DNA from 2 places in the Brachybacterium sp. NBEC-018 genome. Region 2 is predicted to be linked to the other one. Evidence: predicted binding sites of a transcription regulator. Region 2 holds the regulator's gene; the other holds the start of a gene.
The links. The regulator LexA, encoded in region 2, represses DNA repair genes until DNA is damaged. The targets are predictions, from matches to a motif close to TCGAACANNTGTTCGA.
Positions count from the first base shown of each region.

Region 1: the regulator LexA is predicted to act here: its motif matches at 6,408-6,423, upstream of NLU66_RS04970 (HNH endonuclease signature motif containing protein).

Region 1 is NZ_CP100650.1:1,115,875-1,123,338, reverse strand. Features, by position in the region: gene NLU66_RS04990 (glycoside hydrolase 43 family protein) at 1-827, shown strand, start outside; gene NLU66_RS04985 (DUF6807 family protein) at 827-2,815, shown strand; gene NLU66_RS04980 (phytanoyl-CoA dioxygenase family protein) at 2,830-3,696, opposite strand; gene NLU66_RS04975 (helix-turn-helix domain-containing protein) at 3,752-4,594, shown strand; gene NLU66_RS04970 (HNH endonuclease signature motif containing protein) at 4,629-6,317, opposite strand; gene NLU66_RS04965 (DUF1206 domain-containing protein) at 6,711-7,464, opposite strand, start outside.
Region 2 is NZ_CP100650.1:3,246,836-3,254,299, reverse strand. Features, by position in the region: gene NLU66_RS14765 (class I SAM-dependent methyltransferase) at 1-167, opposite strand, end outside; gene hflX (GTPase HflX) at 328-1,869, shown strand; gene NLU66_RS14755 (ATP-dependent DNA helicase) at 1,905-3,920, shown strand; gene lexA (transcriptional repressor LexA) at 4,032-4,742, opposite strand; gene NLU66_RS14745 (peptidoglycan-binding protein LysM) at 5,021-5,308, shown strand; gene nrdR (transcriptional regulator NrdR) at 5,335-5,793, shown strand; gene NLU66_RS14735 (HelD family protein) at 6,008-7,464, opposite strand, start outside.

The DNA of each region.
Region 1 (7,464 bases), 1.7 Mb from region 2:
GCGCCCGCTGGTTCGTCCACTTCCAGGACCGGGACGTGTTCGGCCGGGTCACCCATGTGCAGCCCGTGACCGTCGGCGAGGACGGCTGGCCGCGCATGGGCGCGCCGATCGACGCGACCCGCGGCGAGCCCGTCGCCGTGGTCCCCGTCGAGCGTGGCCACGACGCGCTCCCGTGGACCGAGCCCGCCCGCTCCGATCCGTTCACCACCGCCGAGCTGCTCCCCCGCTGGCACTGGCAGGCCGCGCCGGGACCGGACCAGCACCGCACCGGGCACGGCGGCCTCGACCTCGCCTTCGCCCCGAGCCCCCGCGGTGACCTGCGGGATCTGGGGCCCGTGCTCGCCCAGCAGCTGCCCGGGCAGCCCTCCACCTGGCAGGTGGAGCTGACGCTCCCCGCCACCGCGGCCCGCCCCGACGAGGGCGTCGAGCGGGCCGGGATCGTCGTGCTCGGCCTCGCCTACGCCTGGGCCGGGCTGCGCCGCGATGCGGAGGGCATCGCCCTCGTGCACGGCACGCGGGCCCAGGACGCCGCCGAGGAGGAGACCGCCGTGCACCGCCTGCTCACCGCGGATCCCACCGCCGCCGCCTCGGTGCGCCTCGTGCTCGAGGTCGACCCCGCTGGCCGCGTCGATCTCTCCGCGAGCATCCTCGGGGAGACCGCCCCGGCCCTCCCGCTGCTCTCCGGCTGGCAGGCCGTGAAGGGGCACTGGGTGGGGGCGGAGGTCGGCCTGTTCGCGACGGTCACCGGCATGGTGCACCATCGTCCCCAGGATCGCCGGGCCGCCTTCGGCCCGGTGACGGTGCGACGCGAAGGACGTGAGATCTGATGGCACGCGGTGGTGGCGGCCCCACGATCACGCAGGTGGCGGAGGCCGCCGGGGTCTCCCGGGCCACGGTCTCGCGGGTTCTCAACGGCCGCACGAGCGTGGACCCGGTGATCGGCGCCCGGGTCAAGGACGCCGCGGACCGCCTCCAGTACCGCCCGAACCTGCTCGCCCGGAACCTCTCCACCGGGAAGACCTTCACCATCGCCCTCGTCATCCCCGACCTGGGGAACCCCATGTTCCAGTCGATCCTGCGCGGGCTCTCCCGCTCCGCGGAGGCCGCCGGCTACGGGGTGCTCATCGCGGAGGCCGGGACCCCGGAGAAGGAGGCCGGGATCGCGCGCGACGCCCGGCGCCAGTGCGACGCCGTCGTGCTCGTCTCCCCGCGCATGGACGATCTCGCCCTCGAGGAGGTGCTCCCGCAGATCGAGCCGGCGGTCGTGCTGAACCGTCGGCCCCGCTCCGCCGCCGCGGCCTCGGTGGGGATCGACTACGCGAGCGGCATGCGCCAGCTCGTCCAGCACCTCACGCGACTGGGGCACCGGGACCTCGTCTACGTCGCGGGCCCCTCCCGGAGCGCCGCCCACCGCGAGCGCCTCACCGCCCTGAACGCCCTGCTCGACGCGGATCCCACCCTCACCCTGCGGGTGCTGCCCGGCGGCGCCGGAATGGACGCCGGGTACCGCTCCGCGGAGGCCGTGCTCGACACGGGCGCGACGGCGGCCCTCGCCTTCAACGACCTCGTCGCCTTCGGCCTGCAGTCGCGGCTCACGGAGTTCGGCGTCAACGTGCCCGGGGACATCTCCGTCACCGGCTTCGACGGCATCGAGCTCTCCCGCTTCGCGGTGCCGCGGCTGACGACGGTGGGCCAGGAGGAGCTCGACGCCGGATCGGTCGCCTGGCGCCTGCTGCGCTCCCGGATCGACGGCGGCGCGGCCTCCCCCGATGCCGAGGGCGCGCCCGGCGGGCTGCTGCTCGAGCCGCTGCTCGTCGTCGGGGACAGCACCGACCGGGTCCCCCCCTCGCGGGTCCCCGCGGCCGTCCGCTCCCGCTCCTCGAGCGCGGCGTCCCCGTCGGACCTCGAGCACGCCCCGATCGGCTGGGTGCGCGAGGGCACGGACTGGACGCTCCTGCGCGGCGGGGAGCTGCTCACCGCGGCGCTGACCGGGGCGAGCATGCCGCTCGTGCACAGCCCGCGGCCGCACCTGCATCCCGTGCGCACCCTCGCCGGCCGCGCGATGACGGTGACGAACCCGCTGGACCACCGCCACCACTTCGGCCTCTCGCTCGCCGCGCCGGACGTCAACGGCACCACCTACTGGGGCGGACGCACCTATGTCGAGGGGCGCGGCTCGACGCTGCTCGCGAACCACGGTCGCCAGGTGACGAGCGGGGCCGACGTCGCCGCGACCGGCCGCGACCTGCGCTCGACCGTCCGCTGGAACGCGCACGACGGCGCGCCGCTGCTGCTCGAGGACCGCCGGCTCGGGGCGTTCGTGCTGCCGGGCCACCCGGGCTGGGGCCTCGCCTGGCGCAGCCGGCTCGAGGCGGACTCGGTGCCCGTGACCCTCACGAGCCCCGCGAACAAGGGCCGCTTCGGCGCGGGCTACGGCGGGCTGTTCTGGCGCCTCCCCACGGCGGACGAGACCCGGGTGATCGTCGAGGGCGGCCAGGGGGAATCCGCCGCGCACGGCTCCACGAGCCCGTTCCTCGTCGTCCAGCGGCGCCACGGCACCGACTGGACGAGCCTGCTCATGGTGCAGGACGAGCAGGCCCAGGGCCGGATCGATCCCTGGTTCGTGCGGGTCACCGACTACGTGGGCGTCGCGACGAGCCTCGCCTGGGACGCCCCGCGGGAGATCCCGCTGGGCGACTCGCTCCCGGTCGTGGTGCGCGCCGCCGTGTTCGACCATGCCGTGGAGGCGGGCGAGGTGCCCGCGATCATCGCGGAGATGCCGGAGCCGGGGTCCTTCGACGACGCGGAGGGCTGAGCCCGCACCGCCGATCAGTGGTTGCTCGGGATCCAGCCCTCGCCGCAGGTGCCGCCCATCTCCGAGGCGTCGATGCGCACCTCCTCGCCACGGGCGTCGAGCAGCGGCTGGTAGCTCGAGGCGACCTCACGGCTGCCCTCGGGGATGTAGTGGAGGATCAGCGAGCGGCGGAACCGGTCCGTGCTCGTGTTCGGCTTCGAGCCGTGCACGAGGCTGCCGTGGAAGATCAGCATGTCGCCGGCGCGCATGTCCGTCTGCACCACGCGGAGGTGCTCGGGGATGGAGACGGTGATGGTCGTGAACGACTCGGCGGCGTCGGCCTCCTCGGGGCACTCGATGTCGTAGCGGTGGGTCCCGGGGACCACGCCGAGCGCGCCGTTCTCCCCGTCGCAGTCGTCCACCGCGATCCAGGCGGCGATGCAGGTCTCGGGGTGGGACTGCAGGAAGTAGTTGTCCTGGTGCATGGCCTGGCCGCGGGCGCCCGGGGGCTTGAAGTAGAACATCGACTGCGCGGCCCAGACGGGGCCGACGGCCTCCTCGACGCGGCCCATGACGCGCCGCTCGAGCAGCCACTTCCGGGCGAGGCGGCCGGGGGCGTGGTCGTCGCGGTGCGGCTGGATCATGCGGGGATAGGCGTGGAGGGGGTCGTCCTCGGGGGTCTCGTGGAAGGCGCCGCCGGTGCCGTCCTCCTCGATGTGCCGCGTGTAGGTCTCCCGCAGCTCGGCGATCTCCTGGGCGTCGAGCACGCCGCGCAGGTGCACGGCGCCGCTGCGCTCGTAGGCCTCGGCGAGGACGGCGGGGTCGAGGCCGGCCGCGTCGACGATCAGGAGGTCGACGTCGGGGGCCGGGGTGGTGGAGGGGCTGTCGGAGAGCGTCGTCATGGTGCGAGTCTTGTCATGGCGACCGTCGGCGACCAGGTGATCGGAGGGTGGGGACATGGACGATCCTGCTGCTCGGCCCCAGGCGCCTGCTGTCGAGGTGCCTCCGCCGGAGTTCGGCCGGGTCGTCGCCGGGGAGCACGACGAGGGCGCCGGGTACCACGTGCGCCGCTCGCGGGGCACGCAGGACTGGCTGCTGCTGCACACCGTCGCCGGGGCAGGGCTGCTGCGCCCGTCGGCCGGCCTGCCGCTGCGTCTGGGGCCGGGTTCGGCGGCGCTGATCGCGCCGGGCACCGTCCACGACTACGGCACGGATCCCGTGGCCGGGCGCTGGCGCCTGCTGTATGCCCACGTCCATCCGCCGGCGAGCTGGACGGCGCTCCTGGACTGGCCGGAGGCCGCGCCGGGGACGGGTCTCATCACGCTCGGGGCGGAGGTCGAGGCGCGCGTGCTGCCCTCGCTGCGCTCCGCCGCGCGGGCGACGCGCCTCGAGGTGGGGTGCCCGGAGCTGTTCGCGCTGAACGGGCTCGAGGCGGCGCTGCTCTGGTACGACACGCAGAACCCGCGCCGGCACCGGATCGACGAGCGCCTGCTGCGCGTGCTCGAGCACGTCGACGCGCACCTCGCGGAGGACCTCTCGCTGCGCCGGCTCGCCGAGGTGGCGCACCTGTCCCCCTCGCGGTTCTCGCACCTGTTCTCCGCGCAGGTGGGGTCGGCGCCCGCCGCGTACGTGGAGGCGCAGCGCCTCGAGCTCGCCGCGCACCTGCTCGAGCTCACCCCGGATGCGGTCGCCCGGATCGCGAGGCGCGTGGGCTACGAGGACCCGCTGTACTTCTCGCGGCGGTTCCGCGCCCGGCACGGGGTGAGCCCGCGCGAGCACCGGGCGCGCCGGCGCGCCTGACCCACGGCGCATTCCCGCGCATCCGTGCATCCGGTCAGAAGGGTGGGTCCTGGAACTCGGGGAACTCCGGTGGTGGCGGGTCGACGCCGGGCGGACCGTCCCAGGTCGCGTAGTGCTCCTCGTGGAAGGCGTGCCAGCGCTGCCACATCGCGTCCTCCTCGGGAGTGGGGAAGCAGCACTCGCGCTCCATGCGCTCCCACACCGGGGCGTACCGCTTCTCATCCAGGTGGAGGTCCCAGAGCCGCTGGTACTCGGCGGCGAGGGTCGCGGTGACGAGGTCCCGGTTCGTGGTGACCTCGCTCCAGGCGGTCCCGTCGACGGACCAGCGGGTGGAGCGGCCGCCGTCCGTGCGCTCGGGGTCGAGCCGGCCCCGCGTCTTCGCCGCATGGTGCCGCCGACACAGGCCGTGGAGGTTCTCCGGGGCGGTGGGACCGCCCCGGCGGGGGTGGAGGTGGTCGAACTCCTCGATGTGGTCGACCTCCCCCGCGTCGACGAGGGTGCGGGTGCAGCCGGGGACCGCGCAGACCGTGTCGACGAGCCTCACGTGCTCGAGCATCGCCCGCGAGGGCCGGTACTGCTGCGCCGCGACGGGCAGGAACTCCCCGCTGATCGGATCGGTCAGCACGCGGTGCCAGACCGGCGCGTCCCCGCACAGGGCGCGCGCCATCTCGGCGGGGACCGGGATCGTGCCGTCGAGTGTGCCCGGCGCGTCGCTCACGCCGAGGAGGGACAGGACGGGGACGACGAGGTTCAGCCGCAGAGGCATCCGCGGCACCGGCACCCCGGCCGTGTCGATCGTCGAGCGGGTGAGGAGGAGGTAGCGGATCGCGCCGAGCGTCATGTGCCGCCCCGCGGCGGCGAGGTCGCCGTCCACGTCCCAGGGGATCTCGACGTCCTGCGCCCCGGCGGCGATCCGCTCGAGGGCGCGGCGCTGCGCGTCCTGCACCGCGCGGGCCGCCACGTCCAGGCGACGGCCGAGGCCCAGGATCTCGGGGATCGGCCCCGTCACGCTCAGGCACGCGGTCGCATCGGCGTTCACGTCGATCCGCACGTCCCGCTTCGACTCGGGGGAGCCGTCCGCTGCGGTGCGGCCGAACCAGAGCACGAGCGTGCGCAGCAGGGTCCAGAAACGGTCCGGGGACAGGGAGTCCAGCTGCCAGCCCGCGACCTGCTCGTCCACCAGGTGCCGCTGCTCGGCGGTCAGATCCCGGACCGAGCGCAGGACGTGGTCGAACCATTCCGTGGGGAGCGCGCCGGTCTCGACCTCGCCGAGACAGCGGGGCAGGTCGGTGACGCCGACAAAGGCATCGCGCTGACGGGTCGTGGCGCGGCCGATCCTGGAGCGCAGCACCATCCCCACCGCCGCCGCGTTCACGTCGCCGTCCTCCTCCCCCGCCTTCTCGTCCCACAGGGCGGCGAGGTCCCGCAGCTCCGCGACGTAGAGCGCCGCGAGCACGGTGCGCCGCCGGTCCAGGAGCCGACGGAGGAGCACGGCATCCTCGGACTCCTCCTCCAAGAGCGCGAGACCGGCGATGGTCCCCGCCGTCACCGCGCTCCGGCCCTTCACCGTTCCCCGGAGGACGCGCGGGAGCGCCTGCTCCGGCTCCCCCGGCCGGCGCGCGCGGACGGCAGCCGCCCCCTCAGGGAGGAGCGCGGGCGTGGGAGCGGGCGGCGGCGGGGTCTTCTCGCCGCGCGGCGCGGGCTCGTGCGAGAGCGTCGACATCACCCACCACCTCCCTGCATCGGACCGGAATCTGCATGCGGAGGGGCGGGGACTCGCCAGCGATTCCCGCCCGTCACGTTCCCCTCATTTTAGAACAGACGATCGACGATCACCAGGGTTCGTCGAGAACTGCCGGAGAATGTGGACAACCCTGCACTGGGGAGGAACGATCGGCGACACGACCTGCGCGGACACCTACCCGAACCCACCCATCGTCGGGACGACGCTAATCCCCAGGAAAGAAGAAGACACCATCCGCACCGATCACGATTCTCGGGCAGTGCAAGATGTACATGATGTACGCGATTTTCTGGATGCACCGTCGGCCGCCGCGCCGCAGGCGCCGGAGAAGAAGGGCCGAAAGGGCCGGCAGTAACGCCCCTCCCGCCACCCTCACATGTCCGCGTAGCGGGAGCGCAGGATCGAGAAGACGCCGAAGAGGATGAGACCCCCACCCACGAGGACCAGCAGCACGGTCCCGGCCGGGAGGGACGCCATCGTGGAGAGCGCGGCATCGAGACCGCCGGCCTTGTCCGGGTCCGCGGTGATCGCCGCCCAGCCGAACAGCGCGCCCACGGCCACGAGCGCCACCCCCTTGGCCACATAGCCGGCGGTGCCGCTCACGGTCACGGCCCGGGAGATCGTGCGGTGACGTCGACCCTCGAGCTGCTTCTCGAAGCGGCGGGTCACACCGGCGACGACGTGGTAGATCCCGATCCCGATGATGACGAGGGCGACCACGCCCACGAGCACGCGCCCTCCGGGGCTCGCCATGAGGCTCGCCGTGAGCGAGTCCGTCTGCTGCTCGCTCGAGCTCGCGGCGCCCGCCGCGAAGCGCAGGGTCGTCACGGCGAGCGCCGCGTAGACGATCGCCTTGCCGAGGGTCTTCACGACGTGCCGGACGGCGTCCCCGCGATCGTCCGCCTCCCGGGCGCCGAACCAGGCCTCCGCGACGTGCCACAGGGCGAGGGCGACCATCGCCGCTCCCCCGACCCCGAGCAGCACCGGGCCGCCGGGAGCGGAGGCGATGGAGCGCAGCGCCCCGGACTGGTCCGCCTCGCCGCCGGAGCCGAACGCGATCCGCAGCGCGATCGCGCCGATGAGCAGGTGCACGAGCCCGCTGACGACGAAGCCGGCGCGCGCGAGG
Region 2 (7,464 bases):
ATCTCGTCGAGCCGCGCGAGCATCACCGCCGTGGCCTTGTCCAGGCCGTGCCCGCTGAACACGGAAGAGCTCGAGACCAGGTGCCGCTCCTCGCCGGCGAGGCTCACCCGCAGCGGGAAGCGGGTGTCCTCGGTCGAGGGGGAGGGGGAGAAGTAGTGCTCGTCCACCCCGGCAGGATACGGAGGCCTGCGCCGGCGTGCGGCGAGCTCGGCGCCGGGGCGGGTGCGCCGTGGGCAAAATCCCTCGACCCCGGCGCGGGGGCGTGGGATTCTGGGACGACCCGGTGCCGCCGGGCCCCTGTCGTCCCCCATGAGGAGATCCCTGAACGTGCCCATCGCCTTCCATCCCGATTCCGAGCCCGACACCGACGTCGTGCCGAGCAGCGCCCCGGGAGCAGAAGCCGCCGAGAGCACGATCCCGGGCTCCCGCACCCGTGACCCGCTGACCGAGCGCATCCTCGCCCGCGGCGACGCCTCCGTCTCGTCGGTCACCTACGACTCCACGACCGACGGGGACCAGCTCGACCTCGCCGACCGCCATGCCCTGCGCCGCGTCGCCGGGCTGCGCACCGACATCGAGGACGTCACCGAGGTCGAGTACCGCCAGCTGCGGCTCGAGCGCGTGGTCCTCGCGGGCCTCTACACCTCCGGCGACGTGGCGGAGGCGGAGAACAGCCTGCGCGAGCTCGCCGCGCTCGCCGAGACGGCGGGCTCCGAGGTGCTCGAGGGCGTCATGCAGCGCCGTGCCCATCCCGATCCCGCGACCTTCCTGGGTCGCGGCAAGGCCGCCGAGCTCGCCGAGGTCGTCACCGAGGTCGGCGCGGACACGGTCATCGCCGACGGCGAGCTGGCCCCCAGCCAGCGCCGTGCCCTCGAGGACATCGTCAAGGTGAAGGTCGTGGACCGCACCGCGCTGATCCTCGACATCTTCGCCCAGCACGCCAAGTCTCGCGAGGGCAAGGCGCAGGTGGAGCTCGCGCAGCTCGAGTACCTGCTGCCGCGACTGCGCGGCTGGGGCGACTCCATGTCGCGTCAGGCCGGCGGGCGCGTCGCCGCGGGCGGCGCGGGCATGGGCTCCCGCGGCCCCGGCGAGACGAAGATCGAGCTGGACCGCCGGCGCATCCGCGACCGCATGTCCAAGCTGCGCCGCGAGATCAAGGCCATGGCCCCGGGGCGCGAGGCGCAGCGCGCGGACCGCCACCGCAACCAGGTGCCCTCCGTCGCGATCGCCGGCTACACCAACGCCGGGAAGTCCTCCCTGCTCAACCGCCTCACCGGGGCGGGCGTGCTCGTCGAGAACGCGCTGTTCGCGACGCTGGACCCGACGGTCCGGCGCACGCGGACCCCGGACGGCCGCGAGTACACCTACGCGGACACGGTGGGCTTCGTGCGGCACCTGCCCACGCAGCTCATCGAGGCCTTCCGCTCGACGCTCGAGGAGGTCGGCGACGCGGACCTCCTGCTCCACGTCGTCGACGCCTCCCACCCGGACCCGGAGGGCCAGATCCGCGCCGTGCGCACCGTGCTCGGCGAGATCGAGGGCTTCGACGTGCCCGAGATCGTCGTGCTGAACAAGGCCGACATCGCCGCCCCGGAGACCCTCGCCCGGATCCGATCCCAGGTGGGGCTCTCCGCGGTGGTCTCCGCCCGCACGGGAGCCGGCATCGAGGAGCTGCGCGAGCTCATCGCGGAGCACCTGCCCCGTCCCGCCGTCGAGGTGGACCTCGTGGTGCCCTACTCGCGGGGCGACCTGATCTCGCGGGCGCACGACACGGGCGAGGTGCTGGGTGAGGAGCATCTCGCCGAGGGCACCCACCTGCACGCCCGTGTCGACGAGGCGCTCGCCGCGGAGCTGCGCGGCGCGGCCTGAGCCGGAGCGCGGGGGCGCGCGGATACCCTGATCCGATGACCGCAGCCCCCGCCTCCGAGGCGTCCGTCGCCTCCCTGTCCACCCTGATGGAGGCGGCCGTCGGGGCCATCGGCGGCAGCCCCCGCGAGGGGCAGTCCGCGATGGCGGAGGCCGTCGACACGGCCATGCGGGGTCAGCGCCATCTGCTCGTCCAGGCGGGCACCGGCACCGGCAAGTCCCTCGCCTACCTCGTCCCCGCCCTGCGGCACGCGGTGACCTCGGGGCGCCCGGTCGTCGTCTCCACGGCGACGATCGCGCTGCAGACCCAGCTGATCCGCAAGGACCTCCCGCGGATCGTCGACGCGCTCGCCCCGCACCTCCCGCGCACGCCCACCTTCGCCCTGCTCAAGGGGCGCGGGAACTACCTGTGCCGGCACAAGATGGACGGCGGCTACCCCGTCGAGGATCCCGGCTCCCTCTTCTCCGAGGCCGCGGTGGACCCCGCCTCCGGCGCGAGCGAACGGCTCGGGGACCAGGTGCGGCGACTGCGCGCCTGGGCGGAGGAGACGGACACGGGTGACCGCGACAGCCTCGAGGACCCGGTCTCCGACCGCGCCTGGCGGCAGGTCTCCGTGCTGGGCAACCAGTGCCTCGGCCAGACCTGTCCGATGGTCGGCTCCTGCTTCGCCGAGCGCAGCCGCGAGATCGCGAAGGAGGTCGACGTCATCGTCACGAACCATGCGCTGCTCGCGATCGACGCCTTCGACGGCCACGGGATCATCCCCGAGCACGACGTGGTCGTCTTCGACGAGGCCCACGACCTCACCTCCCGCGTCACCGGCGCCGTCACCGAGGTGCTCGTGCCCGGCATGGTGCGGGGGACCGTGCGCGACCTCCGGGGCCTGGGCATGGCCGCGACCGCGCTCGACGACGCCGGCGACGAGCTGCGCGAGGCCCTCGCGCTCGTCCCCGACGGGCGGGTGATCGGGGACCTCCCGGAGCGCCTCGCCGATGCGATCGAGCAGCTGCGGGTCCAGGCCCGCACCGCCCACACCGACGCCAAGGACGCGGGGGACGAGGGTGTGGTCGGCACGGCCGGCGCGCGCAAGGCCGTCCGCTCGAGCCTGCAGGAGATCATCGACGTCTGCGAGCGTCTCCTGGACCCGGCGGAGGACGACGTCGTCTCCGTCTCCCACTCGCCCGTCACCGGGCGCTCGAGCGTGCAGGTGGCGCCGCTGAGCGTCGCGCTCGCCATGCGCGGGGCGATCCTCGAGCACCGCACGGCCGTGCTCGCCTCCGCGACCCTCGCCCTGGGCGGCCGCTTCGAGCCGCCCGCGGGGGAGGTGGGGCTCGCGCGCGCGGCCCGCACCGCGGTGGACGAGGTCCCCTCCCGCGAGGACCACGGCGCCTGGGCGGGTCTCGACGTCGGAAGCCCGTTCGCCTACCGCCGCCAGGGCATCCTCTACACGGCCGCGCATCTGCCGCGGCCGGGCCGCGAGGGGCCGAGCATCGAGATGCTCGACCATCTGACGGAGCTCGTGGAGGCCTCGCACGGCGGTGCGCTGTGCCTGTTCTCCTCCCGCCGGGGCGCGGAGCTCGCCGCGGAGCACGTGCGCGCCCGGCTCGACCTCCCCATCGGTGTGCAGGGGGAGGACTCGATGGGCAATCTCGTGCGGGACTTCCGTGAGGACCCGGACACGAGCCTCTTCGGCACGCTCACCCTGTGGCAGGGCGTGGACGTCCCCGGGCAGGCCTGCCGCCTGGTGACGATCGACCGCATCCCGTTCCCGCGGCCGGACGATCCGCTGACGGCGGCGCGCCAGGAGCGCGTGGACCAGCGGGGGAGCAGCGGCTTCATGGCGGTCTCCGTGCAGCATGCGGCGCTGCTCATGGCGCAGGGCGCGGGCCGGCTCATCCGCACGCAGGAGGATCGCGGCATGGTCGCGGTGCTCGACCCGCGGCTGGCGACGGCCCGCTACGGGCAGGTGCTGCGGGCGGCGATGCCTCCGCTGTGGCCCACCCAGGACCCGCGCGTCGCCGTCGACGCGCTCCGGCGGCTCAGCGCCTCCTGAGCCGGGCGGTCCCAGGGCCCGGGGGCGTCAGGCCCTGGGCCGGGACGAGCCCGAGCCCGAGCCCGAGCCCCGGCAGGACATGGGCCCGGAACGACCCGGCCTGGCAGGACCTCAGACCGCGCGGAGGACGGCGACGACCTTGCCGAGGATCTCGGCGGCGTCGCCGAGGATCGGCGTGAAGGCCGGGTTGTGCGGCATGAGCCAGATGTGGCCGTCCCGCTGGGCGAACGTCTTGACGGTCGCCTCGCCGTCGATCATCGCGGCGACGATCTCGCCCTTCTCCGCCGTGGGCTGCGAGCGGACGACGACCCAGTCGCCGTCGCAGATCGCCGCGTCGATCATCGACTCGCCGACCACCTGCAGCAGGAAGAGGTCGCCGTCGCCGACGAGCCGCTCGGGCAGCGTGAAGACGTCCTCGACCTGCTCCTGCGCGGTGATGGGGACGCCTGCGGCGATCCGTCCCACGAGCGGAACGGGCACGGAGGGGCCGGCCATGACCTCGGAGGGATCTGCCTCCTGCTCGGGGGCGCCGTCCTCCCCGGGCATGACGACCTCCATCGCGCGCGGGCTGCGCGGGTCGCGGCGCAGGAATCCCTTGCGCTCGAGCACCTGGAGCTGGTGGGAGACCGAGGAGGACGAGGTGAGTCCCACGGCGTCGCCGATCTCCCGGATGGTGGGCGGGTAGCCGCGCGAGCGCAGCGACGCGGTGATGGTCTCCAGCACGAGCCGCTGGCGACGGGAGAGCGCGGCCGTGGACTCGGACGGCGACTCCTCGCGCAGGCGGCGGAGCGGCGCGGGTCGGGACGGGATGCTCGGCGACATCGGGCGGTCCTCCTGGCTTCGTCTGTCTGACCCTCGCGGTTCGGTGGTCGTGTCACCCAGGGTAGGTCGGCCGGGAGCGAACTCCAAACATGTGTTCGAGTTTTCTCTTGCGTGTCGCGAAGCTCTGCCCTAGAGTCGCACAGAGATTCGATCGAACAGGAGTTCGTAAGATGCACACTCGTCAGGCCACCGTCACCGCCCTTCCCCTGCGTGACGCCTCCGCCGTCGCCCGCCCTGCTCGTGCAGGTGTTCGACTGGAGGTCACCCGTCGGGGCCGCATGCTCGTCACCGCGATCGCCTTCCTCCTCGGGCTGGCCGTCGCCGCCCTCGCCCTGCTCGTCCTCGACGTCCCCTCCGCCCTCGCGGGTGACGGGGCCGACGGCGAGCGGACGGTCACCGTCGCCGCCGGCGACGACCTCTGGTCCTACGCCGATCTCTACGCCCCCGAGGGCATGAGCGACGCCGACTTCGTCACCGAGGTCCGCGCGCTCAACGAGCTCCCCACCCCGCGCCTCACGCAGGGCCAGGAGATCGTGCTGCCGGCCGCGGATCCCGCCGGGCGCTGATCCCCCGGGCCAGGTACCCTGGCCCGATGCACTGCCCGTACTGCCGCCATCCCGATTCGAGGGTCGTCGACTCGCGCACGTCCGACGACGGCGGCACGATCCGGCGCCGGCGCCAGTGCCCCCAGTGCTCCCGCCGGTTCTCCACCACGGAGACGGCCTCGCTCTCCGTGCTCAAGCGATCCGGGGTGAGCGAGCCCTTCAGCCGCGCGAAGGTCATCTCCGGCGTGCGCAAGGCCTGCCAGGGCCGTCCCGTCTCCGACGATCAGCTCGCCGTCCTCGCGCAACGCGTCGAGGAGGACATCCGCGGATCGGGCCAGGCGGAGATCGACGCCCACGGCGTCGGGCTCGCGATCCTGCAGCCGCTCCAGGAGCTGGACCTCGTGGCCTACCTCCGCTTCGCGAGCGTGTACCAGGGGTTCGAGTCCCTCGACGACTTCGAGGCGGCGATCCGTCGGCTTCGCGACGAAGGTCCGGCCTCGTCCTGAGACTCGTCCACCAGGTGGTGGATAGTGGTCAGGAGACTCCCAGGGTGTGCGTAAGATAGCCCCCGTGCGCTCGCGCGGCGCACATCTGATCGGCGGTCGTGGAGGGGAAGCCACGGCCGCCGATCTCTGTCCGTGGACCCGCCCCGAGCGGAGCCTCCCGCCCGCCCCGGGCCGCGGGACGCCGGGCACCGTGGGGGCACAGGGCGCAGGAGGCTCAGCCGCCGACGCCCTCCGGCAGGTCCCGGGCGTGCACCACGCCCAGATGGGTCGTGGGCCGGGTCATCGCGACATAGAGGTCCCCGGCGCCGTGCTGCTCCACGAGCTCCGCCGGCTCCACGACGACGACCGCGTCGAACTCGAGGCCCTTCGCGTCCTGAGCGCTCATCACCGCGATCTCGTCGTCGACACCGGAGGATCCCAGCCCGATCCGTCCCTGTCCGGACACCGCGCCGTGCTCCTGGAGCGCGCGGGCCACCTCGCCGATCCGCTCCGGGGCCGTGATCACCGCGGTCCGGCCGGTCCGGCCGTCGCGCCAGGACAGGACCGCCCGGGCGGCGCCCGCGGCGAGCTCGTCCGTTCCCACCCTGAGGATCTCCGGGTCGCTCGCGCCCTCGCGCACCGAGCTCACCGTCGTGACCGGCAGATCGTGCGCGGCCGCCATGGCGAGGGCCCGCTCCATGATCCGGGCCGGCGTGCGGTAGTTGACCGTGAGGTTCTCGACCTGGAGACGGTCCTGCACGTACGGGGAGAGCGCGGCGGACCACGAGGAGGTCCCGCCCGCGGAGGAGGTCTGCGCGACGTCGCCCACGACGGTGAACGACTTCGTCGGGCAGCGGCGCATGAGGGCGCGCCAGCTCATGGGGGAGTGCTCCTGCGCCTCGTCGACCACGACGTGGCCGTAGGTCCACGAGCGCTCGGAGGAGGCGCGCTCGGCGAGGGAGCGCCCGTCGCGGACCCGCGTGACCTGGTCGGCGAGGTCCTCAGCGCGCACGATCCCCGAGCTGTCCACGTTCTCGAGCACGCGCCGGGCGTACTCGACGTCCGCCGCACGCCGGGAGGCGGCCTCCTGGGCGCGGGCCTCGTCGGGCGCGGAGTCCTCCCCGAGGAGCTCGGCGACCTCGTCGAGCAGCGGCACGTCCTCGACGGTCCAGGGCTCGTCCTTGCCGCGCACGAGGAGATGCACGTGGTCGGCGAGAGAGCGCGGGGCGGCCTCCTGCAGGCGGTCGGGCCGCGAGAGCAGGATCCGCAGGAAGCCCTGCGGCGAGTAGGGGAGCCAGGCCAGGTTCAGCGCCCGGCGCACGTCGGGATCGCTCCGCAGATCGGAGAGGAGGTCGCCGCGGTCCTCGGGGACCACGGTGCGCCCCTCGGCGGCGAGCGCCTTCTCGTAGCGGGTGACGAGCCGGTTGAGCGCGGCGCGCACGAAGACCGCGCGCGCGGCGTTGTGGGGCTTGTGCCCCGAGCGTGCCTCGCGCCGGGCGCCGCGCACGTCGTCCCGGCTGAGCACGAGCTCGGTCCCGTCGATGCGCAGGCGCACGTCCTCCGCGGGGATGCGCTGGCGCTGCTTGACCGCACGGGAGAGCAGCTCGGCCATGTCGGCGTGGCCCTTGATGCGGGCGACGGGGTCCGGATCGTGCAGCGTCGTCTCGACGCCGGGGTACAGGGTCCCCGGCG